DNA from 2 places in the Rhizobium sp. CRRU65 genome. Region 1 is predicted to be linked to the other one. Evidence: riboswitches for the same ligand, from Rfam matches in the RefSeq annotation. Region 1 holds a riboswitch; the other holds the start of a gene.
What was found. Region 1 has a riboswitch for cobalamin ahead of ACM5SV_RS33350 (CbtB domain-containing protein). Riboswitches for the same ligand answer to the same signal wherever they lie in the genome.

Region 1 (7,650 bases):
ACGCCCTTCGTCGTGAAGAACGGATCGAAGATACGCTCGGCGATCGCCGCCGGCACGCCCGGTCCATGATCCCGCACCGTCAGCACCACCTTTCCGGCCTCCTCGAAGGCCGAAACCTCGATGCGCCGATCATTCAGCCCTTCCACCGCATCGGCCGCATTCGAGATCACGTTCACCAGCACCTGCTGCAGACGCACCGAACCGGCGCGCACCACCGGTGGACGCGGCCCGAGAGCGAGCAGCAGTTCGGCATCCGCCGCCTTCAGCCGCCAGGCGACGATCTCGAGCGTGTCGCGCATCGCCTCGTCGAGGGAAACGGGACCGAGCTTCTCGTTCGGCTTGCGGGCGAAGTTGCGCAGGTGCCGGCTGATCGCAGCCATACGGTCGATCAGCCCGCCGATACGGCGGATATTGTCTCGCGCCTCCTCCGTCCGCCCACGGTCGATGAGAACGGAGGCGCTGTCCGTATAGGTCTTGGCAGCGGCGAGCGGCTGGTTGAACTCGTGCGAAAGCGCAGCCGACATCTGCCCCAGCCCGGCAAGCTTGCCCGCCTGGATGAGGTCCGCTTGCGTCTGTCGAAGCTGCTGCTCGGTCAGCCGCCGCTCGGCGATCTCCTCTTCGATGCGGCTGTTGACGCGGGCAAGATCGGCCGTGCGCTCATCGACGCGCCGCTCCAGCTCGTTGCGGGCCTCGGCCTGCATCTGCATGCGCTCGGCAAGCCGCGCCCGCCGCTGGCGAAGGACGGCCACCGTAAGCCCGGCAATGCAGAGGATGAGAAACACGGCAGCAAGCGCCGTGCGCGCCTGGGCGCGGATGGAACTCGTCTCCATCAGCACGTTCACCGTCCAGTCCTCGGCCGGCATGTAATGCGAGAGCACCAGATATTCGCTCGAACCGCGCTCGCTGGCCAGCGTCATCAGCTCATGCTGCTCGAAGTGGTGACGCGTCACCGGCAACGCCGCCAGCCTGGCATTGGCATAACGCCGCGAGGCCTCGGTGCGGGCGACGCGGTCGGCCGTCAGCGGCAGGATCGCGCCGTAGAGCCATTCCGGGCTGCCGGACATGAAGATGATGCCCTCCGGATCGGAGACGAAAATCCTGTATTCGCCGCCGCCCCAGGAGGATTCGATCGTGTCTATATCGACCTTGAAGACGATGACGCCGCGAATATCCGCACCGATCCGGATCGGCGCGGCAAAATAATAGCCGCGCTTCAGCGAGGTGGTGCCGAGCGCGTAAAACCGTGCCTGCCGGCCTTCGATTGCATCCTGGAAATAGGGCCGGTAGCTAAAGTTCTGTCCGACGAAGCTTGCAGGCCCATCGTAATTGCTGGCCGCGATCGTCTCTCCGTCTGGCTTGACCACATAGATATCGGAGGATTTCAGCAGTCCGTTGATCTCCTTGAGATAGAGATTGGCCGCATCGCGCAGCGCCACATCCTCAGGCGCGCTCACCAGTTCCTTGATGTCGTCGTGATCGGCGATCAGCGCCGGCAGCGCCTCGTAGCGGTTGAGATGGCCGCTGAGTGCCGAAACGGCAAGGCGCAACGCCGTTCCTGCCTGCGCCGAGGCTTCCTCCATATAGGCGCGCGTCGCAATCGCGCTCCCATAGGTGAAGAAGGAGAAGATGATCAGCGGCACCACCAGCAACGCCGCTATCGCACGATATTTCGAAGACAGAACCGGCTCCTCCCCTTTCTGCCTCCACTCCCCAGCGAGGCATACCCGACGGACCGAGTTTAGAGGGGTGGGTAGGGAATTCCAAGGGGCCGTCGAAACTTGACACCCGGCAGGGGTGGATGTCCTATTGCTGCACCGCAAGGAGGCCCCCGCCCATGAGCGACGACCAGACGCCCGCCGATAACAAACTCACCACATCCAAGCGCCGCTGGGCGGCAGAGGGCAAGTTCCTGACCGGCCGTATCAGCCGTCCCGAAGCCGAGCGCCTGCCGCCCGGCCAGCACCTCGTCAAGAACTGGCCGGTGCTCGATCTCGGCCAGCAGCCTGTCATCTCGACCGAGACCTGGCGGCTCGAGGTGCGCGGCCTCGTCGAAACGACGCGCACCCTCACCTGGGCCGACTTCCAGGCGATCGAACAGAGCACGGGGGTGAGCGATATCCACTGCGTCACCACCTGGTCGCGCTACGACAACAAATGGAAGGGCGTTTCGACGCGCAATCTGCTCGACCTCGCCATGCCGAAGCCTGAAGCCGCTTACGTCATGCTGACGAGTTATGACGGCTATACCACCAACCTGCCGCTCTCCGATTTCGCTGCCGAGGATGCGATCCTCGCCACCGCCTGGGAAGGCCTGCCGCTGACACCGGAGCACGGCGGCCCGATGCGCCTCGTCGTGCCGCATCTCTATTTCTGGAAAAGCGCCAAATGGCTGCGCCGCATCGAGCTGATGCCTGCCGACCAGGCCGGCTTCTGGGAAAAGAACGGCTACCACATCTACGGCGATCCGTGGCGCGAGCAGCGCTATTCCGACGACTGAGCTTTCGGTCGCGAGAAGCGACGAAGCGCAAACACGCCAAGTCCGAACAACGCGGCAAGCCCCGTCAGCGACGCCATGCTGGCGGCATGGAATGGGATCTCGCTCCAGCGCGGCTTGACGATATCGGCGGTGTTGAAGGCTTCGTCGCTGAACCGGCAGCTGATCAGCGCAAGCCCGCGCCGCACCATGTCGGCGTCGACCGCGGAAATGATTTCACCCGCCGCGGCAGCCTCCCGCGGCATCTCGCGCATCGAAAGCAAGACCGCCTTGGTCGCGGCGAGATAGGCATGAGCGCATTCGTTGAACGGGCTTTCCTCATCCGTCACGCTGCCCGGCATCCGGCCCCACAGACAGTAGGAATACTGGATCTCTGCATAGTTCAGCACGCGGCGGAACGGCTCGTTCGTATCGACAGCACGGGATGCAAGATCGACAATCCCACTGCGATAGTCAGACATGACAGCCATCTCGCCGTGGGAAATTTGCGGGATATCCAGACCCGCATGGCTGCCGCCGTCGCTGCGGCTATGGGCAAAAGCGCTTCCAGCGACCACACAAAAAAACGCGACGGCAGAGAACGCCGTCAACAGCAGTGGTCTGGCTCTGTCGTTTTTCATACTCGCCCGAAAAGTTCAGGGCGCCGGCAAAGCGGCGTCCTTCGATGCGTTCAGTGCAATGCCGTGGCCGGCCGGCCGCGTTCCCCGCCCCCGACCGCAAGCCGCTTTTCCGCCAGCGCTCCGAAGCCGAGGCCGAGCGTTGCCCAGAGGATCACATGCATTCCGAGCGAAGTGGTGCGGAAACGCCAGAGCACCATCGCCGAGAAGTTCTCCGGCACCTCGTTGATCGGCGGCAGCAGATAGAGCACCACGCCGATGAAGACGAGATAGGCGATGCCGGCGATGATCGCGCCGTTCCAGAGACCGAAACGCTCGGACAGGCGGCGCGACAGCGCCACTGCGGCAATCAGCGCCGCAAGCGAGACGACGATCATCAGGAAGAACAGCTCGGTCCTGGCGCCGATCGTATCGGGATTGCCGACTGCCGGCGGGTTGGCCGGATACTTGATCCCGGGAACGAGGACGACCGCCACGAAGGCGGCAATGGCGATGACGGCCGAGGTGCCGCGCGGCGAAAGGCTGCTGAAGCGGCCGTGCACGAAAGCGAAAGCGAGCGCGAAGAGCCCGCCGACGGCGGCGCTGTAGGCCATGACGCCGGTGAAAAGGCCGAGACCGGCCTGTGTGGCGCGGCTGACGATTTCGGGTTCGGCAGCTTCGCCGGCCGCCTGGGCGCTCGCCTCCTCGAAGGCGATCGCCGCATCGACCAGCGGCTCGCCGAACGTATGGGCGAAAGCGAAAACCAGGATGCCAGCAATCAGGCCCGCGAGCATGCCGCGAAGCAAAAGGTTTCCAACCATGTCCGGAACTCCCTTAAGGCACGTCGCGCAAAAGTGTGCCGCGGTTTTGCGATAAAGACATGCGTAAAACAAAAACCTATAGCGCGATGAGCGAATCTGAAAGATCGCGACGCGCTTTAGTGGCAGGGAAAGCCGAGGAGATGGCGGCCGTCATGCACGAATTCGTGCACATACATGCCGTTGAACAGCGCCATTGCGCCTTCCTCGGTGCCGACGAAATAGAGGACGATGAGCATCAGCAGGCCGCCGAAGATCGCCCAGGGCAGGATCTCGCCTACAGGGATCGGCGCCGGTACCGCAACGGGCGCGAAAGTGGTGTCAGACATGTATTCCTCCGGGAATGACGCGTTCAGTCGAAAGAGTGCTTGTGCAGTAGGGTCTGACTTCCAGCGCGAAGAGCTTTCGACACGCTGGTCACAGTGGCGCGACCGCGCCGGACTTACACCGGCTTCCAAACCCGCAACTGCACGGTTATATCTGCACGCCGAAGAGACTGTCAACGAAACTTCACAAGCCGGCGAAGGACGCTGTCGCCGCATTCCGGGAGACAAGAACGACCGTGAACACGCGCCTCACCTGGATCTGCCACGGCGCGACGGCAGCAAGCCGCAAGGCCCTGTTCCCGCTCGACGAACCGCTCGAGGATAAGGCAGTGGAGGAGGCCGGCAGGATGATCGCCCCGCCCCGCGCCGATCGAATTGCCATGAGCCCGGCTTTGCGTGCCCGCCAGACCGCGGAAGCGCTCCGCCTCGAAGCCCGCATAGACCTCGCACTTCGCGACTGCGACCATGGCCGCTGGGCCGGCAGGTCGATCACGACGATCGGGACCGAAGAGCCGGAAAACCTCATGGGCTGGATGAGCGATCCGGAAGCGGCCCCGCATGGCGGCGAGAGCCTTGTTGATCTGCGCACGCGCATCGCCGGCTGGATGGATGAGCAATCGAGCCTCGGCGGCCATGTGATCGCCGTTAGCCACGCGGCCGTCATCCGGGCAGCGATCGTGCATGTACTGCAGGCGCCGCTCTCCTCCTTCTGGCTGAGTGACGTCGAGCCGCTTTCCGTCATCCGCATGACCAGCAACGGACAGCGCTGGTCTCTGCGCTTCCAGCATTAGAGACTGCTGATCTTATCCAGCTTTGCACAAGCAAATCGCGTCATCTATGTTGAACCCGGCTTTGCGGGGACTACTTCCTTGTCCCAAGGAGATGGAAGAATGACATATGATTGGAGTGGCGAGCGCACGCGACGCCTGCGTTTTATGCGTGTCGCCACAGTCACGGTTCTGGTCGGTCTCATCTTCAGCGTTCCGCTGCTGATCGTCACCGCCTGAAGCACGAGAAAGGGCGAGCGATGCATTAGCACGCTCGCCTTCGTTCTTTTCCCGCATCAGCCGGTCTCCCGAACCACGAAGGCGATCGCGCTGATAACGACGCCCTGGTTCCCCACAGGCCCCGTCGGGTCTCTCTGCGGCACAGCAACAGGCTGCCGCCTCTGATAATTCGCCTTCTGGTTTCAACAAACATTTCAGACTTTCGTGATATTTCCGCGAAGGTGGAGATGGAGAAGGCATAATGCCGGTGTTTTTCCAAAGCAGGGCCGGACGGCAATGCGTGTCGATCGTGGTGTCTGGAGTGACCCTCTGGCTTCTCGGCACGCTGCTACAGCTCGACGACAGCCTGGTCGCCTTCATGACCGGCTTCGGCGAGTACGGCGCCGACAAGCTCGTTCTGGCGCTCGGCATCGCCGGCGCCATGAGCTTCGTCTATTCGGTGCTGCGCATCGCCGACCTGCGTAAGGAAATGGAACTGCGCGCGGCCGCCCAGGCAAAAGCCGATTGGACCGCAACCCACGACCATCTCACCAAGCTGCCGAACCGCTACGCCTTCGAGCGCAAGATCCTCTCCCGGCCGATCAAGGACGACGAGGCCGAGATCGAGGAGTGGGACCGCAACGTCACCATCTTCTCCGTTGACCTCGACGGCTTCAAGAAGGTCAATGACCTCGTCGGCCACAAGGGCGGCGACATCCTGTTGATCGAGGTTGCCAGACGCATCTGCGCGCTCGGCAATGCCGATTGCGTCTATCGCTTCGGCGGCGACGAATTCATCATCGTCGCCTTCGCCCTGACGGCGCAGCGCGAGGAGCGTTTTGCCAAGCTGCTGATCCAGGCCGTCACCCGGCCGATCCATATCGATGGCTTTGCCGTCGAAGTCGGCGCCAGCGTCGGCTATGACCGCTGGGCCGAGGGAGCCGAGCCGCTGGAAGATGCCGCCCACCGTGCCGACCTCGCCATGTACGAGGCGAAATCACGCGGACCCAACCACTATTTCGTCTTCGAACCTTCGATGCAGGACAAGGTAACGGAACGCGCCGCGCTGGAAACCAGGCTGCGCGCCGCGATCTCCAACAAGGCGATCAAGCCCTTCTATCAGCCGCTGATCGACCTCAAGACCGGCCAGCTCTGCGGCTTCGAGGCGCTGGCGCGCTGGATCGGCGACGACGGCGTCAACATCCCGCCGCCGGTCTTCATCGATATCGCCGAGGAAACCGGCATGATCACGGCATTATTCGAGGATCTCCTCACCCAGGCCTGCAGCGACGCACTCGCCTGGCCGGATCATGTGACGTTGTCCTTCAACGTCTCGCCGGTGCAGATGGAAGACAGATTGCTGACATCGCGTATTCTCAAGGTCCTTTCGGCAAGCCGGCTGCCGCCGCAGCGCCTGGAAGTGGAGATCACCGAAAACGCGCTGATCCAGGATCCCGCCATCGCCGCCCTCATTCTCGACGAGCTGCACGCCGCCGGCATCCAGATCGCACTCGACGATTTCGGCACGGGCTATTCGAGCCTCGCCCAGCTTTCCCGCTATCGTTTCGACAAGATCAAGATCGACAAAAGCTTCATCGCCACCTATCGCGACGACGAGCGGCAGGAAAAGATCGTCCGCGCCATGCTCGGCCTCGGCAGGAGCCTCAACATCAAGACGACGGCGGAAGGTATCGAGGAGCACGGCCAGCTCGCCTTCCTGCTGCAGCTTGGCTGCGACATCGGCCAGGGCTATCTTTTCGGCAAGGCTATGCCCGCCGCCGAGGCGGGCATCTTCATCAGCGATCGCAATACCAAATTGGCCTCGACGGGCTGACGGAACGCTCTACCTTTTGTTTTGACGCAATTCCCGGCAAAACCGCTTCGCGCTTTGCCGGGAATTTGCTTTAAAAAACCTGGCGCATGATCACGAACAGCACGAAGGCGATCGCGATCGAGGCCGGCAGCGTCAGCACCCAGGCCATCAGCATGTTACGCACGGTCGACCATTGCAGGCCGGAACCGTTGGCCGCCATAGTGCCGGCAACGCCTGATGACAGCACATGGGTGGTCGAGACCGGCAGGCCGAGATGGTCGGCCGAGGCGATAGTGACCATCGCCACGACTTCGGCTGCCGCGCCCTGACCATAGGTCAGATGCGTCTTGCCGATCTTTTCGCCGACGGTGACGACGATGCGCTTCCAGCCCACCATCGTACCGAGGCCGAGCGCGATCGCGACCGCCACTTTCACCCAGAGCGGGATGAACTTCGTCGCGTTGTCGACCGCCTTGTGGTAGCTCGTCACCGCGCTGAGGTCGCCGGCATCCATCGGCAGCAGCTTCTGCTTGTCGATCAACTTCAGCGCCTCGCCGATCAGATAGATGTCGTTGCGGACGTTGCCGACGAGATTGGTCGGCACCGCTTCGAGCGTC
Region 2 (7,650 bases), on a different contig from region 1:
GCAAGCAGGCGGTCAGCGAACCGCCGCAGCAGGGCTCGATCACCACCATCCGCACCAATCCCCCGGCGAAGGATGGCACAGCGCAGATCGCACCGCAGCCGTCCGTTCCCGAGCGTCCGTATGATCCGACGCAGAACCGCGTCCGTCAGGTCGGCCCGCAGTTCCTGGCCGGCGATCAGGGGTCGATTGATCTCGCCAACCCGGCAACGTCAGGTCCGCAGCCGCAACAGCAGCAGTGATTGAATGGTCAGTAGGTCGTACGGCCGCCACTCAGGTCGAACGTCGACGCGGTCGTGAAGGAGTTCTCCTCGGAGAGCAGCCAGACGACCATCGAAGCGATCTCATGAAGTTCAGCAAAACGGTCGCGCGGAATGCGGACGCGCATATATTCGATAAACTCGGGTGTCAGCCCATCCAATATAGGTGTCTTTGCTGTGGTTGGCGTTACCGCGTTCACGGCGATTCCCGTCTTTGCGAGTTCCTTGCCAAGAGACTTGGTGAAACCCAGCACACCAGCTTTCGCTGCGCTGTAGGCGGCGATGTTCGGATTTCCTTCCTTGCCCGCAACCGAGGAGATGTTCACGATCCGCCCATAGTCGCGCTTTAACATGACCGGAACGACGTGCCGGCAGCAGTTGAAGGTTCCCGTGAGGCAGACATCGAGGACGTCGTTCCACTCTTTGAGGTCGTATTCGATGGTCGGCTTTACCGGACCGGTGATCCCCGCAGAATTGACCAGACCGTCGATACGGCCGAAAATCTCTTCGGTCGCCGCCGCAGCGCTCTTCACTGATACGGGATCTGCGACATTGACGCCGAAAGCAGCCGTGCCGGATCCGAGAGCGGAAGCGCTGTCCTTCGCCATGTTTTCGTTCAGGTCCCAGATGGCCACCTTGCCACCAGACTGGATGACGCGCTCTGCGATCGCGTAGCCGATGCCCCGCGCACCGCCTGTGATCACGATGATGCGTTCCTTCAAGTCGATCATGTTCATTGGGCCGTTATCCTCCGATTGAGCCGCCGATAGCCGAATATCTATTGGAAATTCCGAGATTCGCCTTCAGCGTATCGATATGAAGGCCAGGAATAAAGATATCTCGGCCTCGCCCGGCGTCGGCGATACCGACATCGGTTTGCTCACCTTGACGGTCAATGGCGTGACTGCGCGATTGAGGCCATGCTCGACCGCACGGCCCCCGGGAAGACCGTGCCCTAGGTGTTCAGTCCCCACCCATCATGGAAGACGAGGTCTTCGAGCGGCAGGCGCTGCCGCCAGCCTTTGATGGAGAGTTCCGGCTCGTCATAGAGCCGATCGACGAAACCGGCACAGAGCCACGCGACCACCTCGATATGCTCGGGTATGCCGAGAATGGTTTTCAGATCGCCTTCGCGAAAGATGCTGACCCAACCGATGCCGACCCCTTCCGCCCGCGCCGCCAGCCAGAGATTCTGGATGGCGCAGACCGTCGAGTATGAATCCATCTTCGGATTGTGGGTGCGCCCCAGCACCACGCTGCCGCTGCGCGTGGGATCGCAGGTCACGCATATGCCGAGCGGCGCCTCCACGATGCCTTCGAGCTTGAGGGCGCGGTAGGCCTGCTGCCGCTCGCCGGCAAACATCTGCGCCGCCTCCTCGTTGGCACTCGCAAAGGCATCCCGGACGCGCGCCCGCACAGCGACACTTTTCACCAGAATGAAATTCCACGGCTGCATGAAGCCGACCGAGGGTGCGTGGTGAGCGGCCATCAGCAGCCGCTGCACGACATCGTCAGGCAAAGGATCGGGTCGAAACTGGCTGCGAACGTCGCGCCGCGTCATGATCGCGTGATAGACGGCCTCGCGTTCGGCCAAGGAAAAACCGGACGCCGCCGAAAGGGCATCCTCATCAAAGGGTCGCATCGTCAAATCCCCAACAACGCGACCGCCCCGCTGTCCGCGCGGATCGGTCTATCTTGCCAGGCCGGTCTTCTGACTCGGCGTCATCCGTCTGCCGCAGCCTTCCCGGCGAAAAGCCAGTGGCGTGATGAAGCGGCAAGCGTCGGCCTTACAGCGTTGGGCACGTTCCGGTCTTGCACCGGATTCCCGATTCTCCCGCCTTATCGGCGGGCACCTGACGGCGCATCTATTTCAGGAAAGCGCGGCGGCGGCAAGCCGCGAGCCGATGTGGCGTTGAAGCCGCGTTCAGTTGGCAGAGGCGCGATGTTCCCTGAACGCCGCAGCCAGGGTTCTGAGCGCCGAGCGCGATCTTGCATCCGTTAGTGTCGAATGCAGGACGATCTCCGACGAGGGCAGCGGCGGCAGGCTGAAGCGCTGACTCACTTCCATCGAGCCCACCGGCGCGAGACGGTGGGAGAATGCCGCGACCGCAAGCCCAGCCGACACCGCCGCCGTCATCACCAGCGAGCCCCCGCCCAGGAAAACCTCGTTCCAGGCGATTCCTGCACCATCGAGCGCGTGGGTAGCGATGTTGTGGACGCCACAAGATGGCGACAGTGCAGCAAGACGCAGCGGCTCACCGCGGCGATACTCGAACTGCGGTGCCGCGAACCACCCGAAATGCTCCGGCCCAAGCACCTCACCGTCACGCCGATCCTCTTCCCGGCGAATGATCGCCGCATCCAGCTCACCGCGATCGAATGCATCGAGCAACACTCGAGAATTGTCGAGCTGCACCTCGATCGTCAGCCCTGGATCGTGAGCGCTGAGACGCGCCAGAATCGTCGGAACCTCCGGCCCCGCCACATGCGCGGCGATGCCGAGCGTGAAGTGCCGATTTGTCGAGGAAAGGGCTGCGACCGCACGATCATGGGCGCCGATGAAATCCCGCGCGGATTGAAGAAAGACCGCGCCCTGCGCCGATAGGCGCACCAAGCGCGGGGTCCGCTCGATCAGCCTGTGGCCGAGACGCTCCTCCAGCCGCTTCAACTTGACGCTGATTGCCGCCTGAGTGCTGCCTAACGCCTCGGCGGCGCGGGTGAAGCTCTGCAGCTCGGCAATGGTCACGAACGCCCGCACCGCATCCACATCGAGCATTGTTATAGCAACCATCCAAAATTGTTGTTTCTGAAATAGAAAATCATCCAATTCAGTTATGGTCAAGCGCCGACTATGGTGGCTCGAACCGGCAGCGCCCCGATTTCACCTGTCATCGGGATTTCGTCGTCGCCCATCCCGTGCTGAAAGGACCAACCATGCCACCCGCTTCCATTGCCTCATCCAGGCTGCAGGGCATCGTCGCCCTGGCAGCCGCCTGCCTTTCGTCCCTTATGTTCGGTCTGGAGATCTCAAGCGTACCCGCGATATTGCCGACGCTGGAGGCGGTGCTGCATGCCGATTTCCGGCAACTTCAATGGATCATGAATGCCTATACGATCGCGGTGACTACGGTGCTTATGGCAACGGGCACGCTGGCCGACCGTTATGGCCGCAAGCGCGTCTTCCTGATCGGCATCATTGCCTTCGGCTTGACCTCGCTGATCTGCGGGCTCGCGGACAATGCACCCGTTCTGATCGTCGCCCGCTTCCTCCAGGGCATGAGTGGCGGCGCTATGCTGATCTGCCAAGTGGCCGTCCTCTCGCACCAGTTTCCAGAGGGGCGGCAGCGCAGCATGGCCTTCGGCTGGTGGGGGATTATCTTCGGCATCGGCTTGGGATTCGGGCCGCTGGTCGGCGTTATGATCGCGGCCTTGTCGACCTGGGAATGGGTGTTCCTGGTCCATGTTGTGCTGGCGGCCGTGACAGCCACGCTCGCCGTCTTCGGTGTCTGTGAATCGCGTGACCCCGAGGCGAAAAGCCTCGATATCGCGGGCATCGCCACCCTGTCGCTTTCCGTCTTCTGCCTTGCCTTCTACATCACCCAGGGGCCAGCCCTCGGTTTTGACAATACTACGGCACTTGCAGCCATCGGCCTTTCTGCCGCAAGTTTCATAGCCTTCATCGTTGCAGAGAAGATCAATTCGCGGCCGATGTTTGATGTCTCGGTCTTTCGCATCCGCGCCTTCTCCGGCGCCGTAATCGGCTCGGTCGCGATGAATATCAGCTTTTGGCCCTTCATGATCTATCTGCCGATCTGGTTTCAGGCAGGCCTTGGTTATGGTAGTCTCGCCGCCGGTCTGTCGCTGCTCGCCTATACGCTTCCCACGCTCATCGTCCCGCCGCTGGCTGAGCGGCTATCGCTGCGCTATCGCCCCGGTCTCGTCATTCCAATCGGCCTGTTCACGATCGGCCTCGGTTTCCTGCTGATGCGGTTCGGAGCTGCCTCCGACGCGGCAAGCTGGCTGACCATGCTGCCCGGCGCATTGCTTTCCGGCCTCGGCCTCGGAATGACCAATACCCCCGTCACCAACACGACGACAGGTGCGGTCGCGCGCGACCGCGCCGGCATGGCATCGGGGATCGATATGAGCGCCCGGATGATCTCACTCGCGATCAACATCGCAGTGATGGGCTTCATCCTGGTCAGCGGCGTGTTCTCACATCTAGAAAACGTCCTGCCGGCGACGCTCGGCCCGGAACAACTGCGGGCTATGGCTGAACGCATCTCAGCCGGAAACATCGCCTCCCTCCCCGATCTGCCCGCCAACATCATCCGCGACGCGCTCGTCGAGGGATTCGGCTGGGTGATGCTCTACGGTGGCCTCGGTGCGTGGCTGCTGGCCACGGCCAGCTTCCTCGTCTTCGGCTCAGGAAAGATTCGCCGCTGCGCCGAAGATGAGGCATGCAATTCGACTGTGGTTTGAGGATGAGGCAGTGCTATGCTCTGGAGGTGAGAATGGAGCAAGACGTCACCGCGCACCCCCTCTATCCAGCAGCGAACAGACAGCCGCCCCGCGTCGGTTTGAAGCGGCTTGGCAAGCCTCTTCACCCCATCGTTCCTATGGCCTTATCGCCACCGAAGGCGTATGGACTGAGACAGTCCATCGCAGCATCCCGGTTGCCCGTGCCCCGCCTCACACCCATGATCCTTGCCGTCGCCCTGTTCATGGAACAGATGGATTCGACCGTGATCGCCACCAGCCTGCCGGCAATCGCCGCCGATATCGGCACCTCGCCGATCGCGCTGAAGCTCGCCGTCACCAGCTATCTCGTGGCGCTGGCGATCTTCATCCCGATCAGCGGCTGGATGTCCGATCGTTTCGGTGCGCGCAACATCTTCCGCATGGCGATCTTCGTTTTCATGATCGGCTCGATCGCCTGCGCCTTTTCCAACTCGATCACAGCCTTCGTCGTGTCGCGCCTGATCCAGGGTGCCGGCGGCTCGATGATGACGCCGGTCAGCCGCTTGCTGCTGGTTCGGGGAACGCCGCGTCACGAACTCGTCGATGCCATGGCCTGGCTCACCATTCCCGCTCTGATCGGCCCGATCATGGGTCCGCCGATCGGCGGCTTCCTCACCACCTACCTCACCTGGCACTGGATCTTCTGGATCAACGTCCCGATCGGCGTGCTCGGCATCATCCTCGTCACGCGTTTCCTGCCGGCCGTCGAGCCACGCAGTCCGCGGCCGATGGACTTCCCGGGCTTTTTCCTTTGCGGCATCGGCTTCTCTGGCTTCGTCTTCGGCGTGTCGGTGATCAGCCTGCCGGCCGTGCCCGTCATTTACGGTTATGTCACGGTTGCGATCGGCATCCTTGCCGGCCTCATCTACCTCCTCCATGCCCGCCGCGCGCCCTATCCGCTTCTCGATCCGAAGATGTTCCGTTATCCGATGTTCCGGGCGGCGATCCTCGGCGCCTCGAATTTCCGCATGGGGCTCGGCGCCTTGCCCTTCCTGATGCCATTGATGCTGCAGCTCGGCTTCGGCCTGACGCCGCTGCAATCGGGCTCTGTCACCTTCGTCAGCGCGCTCGGCTCCATGGGCTCGAAATTCGCCGCCGCGCGTACCTTCAATGCCTTCGGCTTCCGCACCGTCATATCAATCACGACCTTGCTGGCGGCGATCTTCCTCGGCATCAACGGCCTTTTCACCGCCGAAACGCCGCTGTTCCTGATCATGGCCTGCCTGCTGATCGGCGGCCTGTTCCGCTCCATGGCTTTTTCGGGCGTCAACGCCATGGCCTTCGGCGATGTCGACGACGCCGACAGCAGCCAGGCGACCGCGATCAATGCCGTTGCCCAGCGTATCTCCATGGCGATGGGCGTGGCGATCGCCGGCGGCATCCTCGAAATCTCCAGCAGCTTTCACGACGGTAGGCTGCTGGTCTCCGATTTCCACATCGCCTTCTTCAGCGTCTCGGCGATTTCGGCGCTGGCCTGCATCACCTTCCTGCGCCTGCCGCATGATGCCGGCGCGGAACTGACGGCGCGCGGTCGCAAGCGCAGGCATGCCGAGCCCGAAGAGGCCGTGGCGGAAAATAGCTGATTGAGACAGATCTGCCTGGCGCGATGGAAGCATTCCTCACCCGCCGGTTCGCAAGACTCGGCACCGGCAGGCGCCAGGGTGAAATGACCCACGTGTACCCCAACACCCCATTCTACTTTATGATTTATTCACACATCAAATACACACTGCGTTTGCGCGTTTTGGGTTGCTATCAGGACATGGGCATGAGGGCTCGTGATGTGACCGTCAGCGTCGATGCCCGTATTGATACGCCAGTCGGGAACATGTCCGACTGAGCCGCAATTCTAGGCCGCCGCGGAATGTTTCATTTTTTGAAAACGATGCCTCTGACCGCCAAGCTGGCGGCGATTATCGTTGCCGTCAACCTCTGCGGCATTTCCGCTTTCGCCACCTATACCTGGATGTACGAAACCCGGGCGTTGATCGATGGCGCGAAGGCGAACTGGTCCAAGGATGCCGAGCAATTTGCATCTCTGGCTGCGGGCGGCGTGAAATGGGGGAAGGCGAACGCCGTTCGAGAGGCTTATTCGCTCTACCGCGACGACCCCTCGCTCGATCTCGTGCAGTTTGCCGCATTCAACGCCGAACCTGCCGCCGTCGATACCTGGGCGCGCGATGGCGTCAGTGGTTTGCCCGCACCAGCCGATCTGGCGAAGAGCCTCACCGCGAAACCGGAAAAGACGACCATCGATGACGGTAGAATATCTGCCGGCGTCGTGACGATCATCGCGCCGCTCCCGCTGGATAAGTCGGGCAAGGCCACCGGTTACATCGTCACGAACTGGTCCGTCGAAAAAATCGCTTCCGAAGTCAGGCAGAAAGTTCTCATTTCGCTGCTCACGCAGTCCGCGATTACCGCCATGGCCGTCGTTGCCTTCCTTCTCGCCATGCGCAGCCTGGTCGGCCGGCCCATCAGGGTGATCAGCGAACGAATCAGCGCGTTGCAGAAAGGCGATCTGGTCTCTCCCGTCACCTACAGGGAAAATGGCGACGAGATCGGCTTTCTGGCGCGTGCATTGGAAGTTTTCCGTCACGAGGCGATTGCGAAGGTCGAGAGAGAGCAGGCGGCTGCCGAGCAGAGTGCCTCGCTCGACGCCGAACGGGCGCGCAACGCATTGTTGACCGAAGAGGCCAGCAACACGCAACGGCTGGTCATGAACGCTCTCGCAAATGCATTGGAAGGGCTCGCCGCTGGCGACTTCTCGATACACCTGGCCGATGTCGGTCCAGAATTCGACAAATTGCGTCAGGATTTCAATAACATGGTCGATGCGGTCGCAGCCGCCCTGACAGAGATCAAGACCGCC

Region 2: linked by a shared signal. The riboswitch ahead of bluB (5,6-dimethylbenzimidazole synthase) and the one ahead of ACM5SV_RS33350 (CbtB domain-containing protein) in region 1 are both predicted to bind cobalamin.

What each region holds. Positions count from the first base shown of each region.
Region 1 is NZ_JBLYZH010000024.1:26,745-34,394, forward strand. Features, by position in the region: gene ACM5SV_RS33330 (sensor histidine kinase) at 1-1,643, opposite strand, end outside; gene ACM5SV_RS33335 (sulfite oxidase-like oxidoreductase) at 1,835-2,497, shown strand; gene ACM5SV_RS33340 (hypothetical protein) at 2,482-3,114, opposite strand; gene ACM5SV_RS33345 (CbtA family protein) at 3,165-3,911, opposite strand; gene ACM5SV_RS33350 (CbtB domain-containing protein) at 4,028-4,237, opposite strand; adenosylcobalamin (AdoCbl) riboswitch at 4,239-4,393, opposite strand; gene ACM5SV_RS33355 (histidine phosphatase family protein) at 4,471-5,025, shown strand; gene ACM5SV_RS33360 (putative bifunctional diguanylate cyclase/phosphodiesterase) at 5,483-7,054, shown strand; gene ACM5SV_RS33365 (inorganic phosphate transporter) at 7,125-7,650, opposite strand, start outside.
Region 2 is NZ_JBLYZH010000014.1:154,793-162,442, reverse strand. Features, by position in the region: gene ACM5SV_RS25790 (DUF2865 domain-containing protein) at 1-239, shown strand, start outside; gene ACM5SV_RS25785 (SDR family NAD(P)-dependent oxidoreductase) at 248-994, opposite strand; gene bluB (5,6-dimethylbenzimidazole synthase) at 1,213-1,899, opposite strand; cobalamin riboswitch at 1,941-2,129, opposite strand; gene ACM5SV_RS25775 (LysR family transcriptional regulator) at 2,182-3,039, opposite strand; gene ACM5SV_RS25770 (MFS transporter) at 3,192-4,739, shown strand; gene ACM5SV_RS25765 (MFS transporter) at 4,958-6,361, shown strand; gene ACM5SV_RS25760 (methyl-accepting chemotaxis protein) at 6,643-7,650, shown strand, end outside.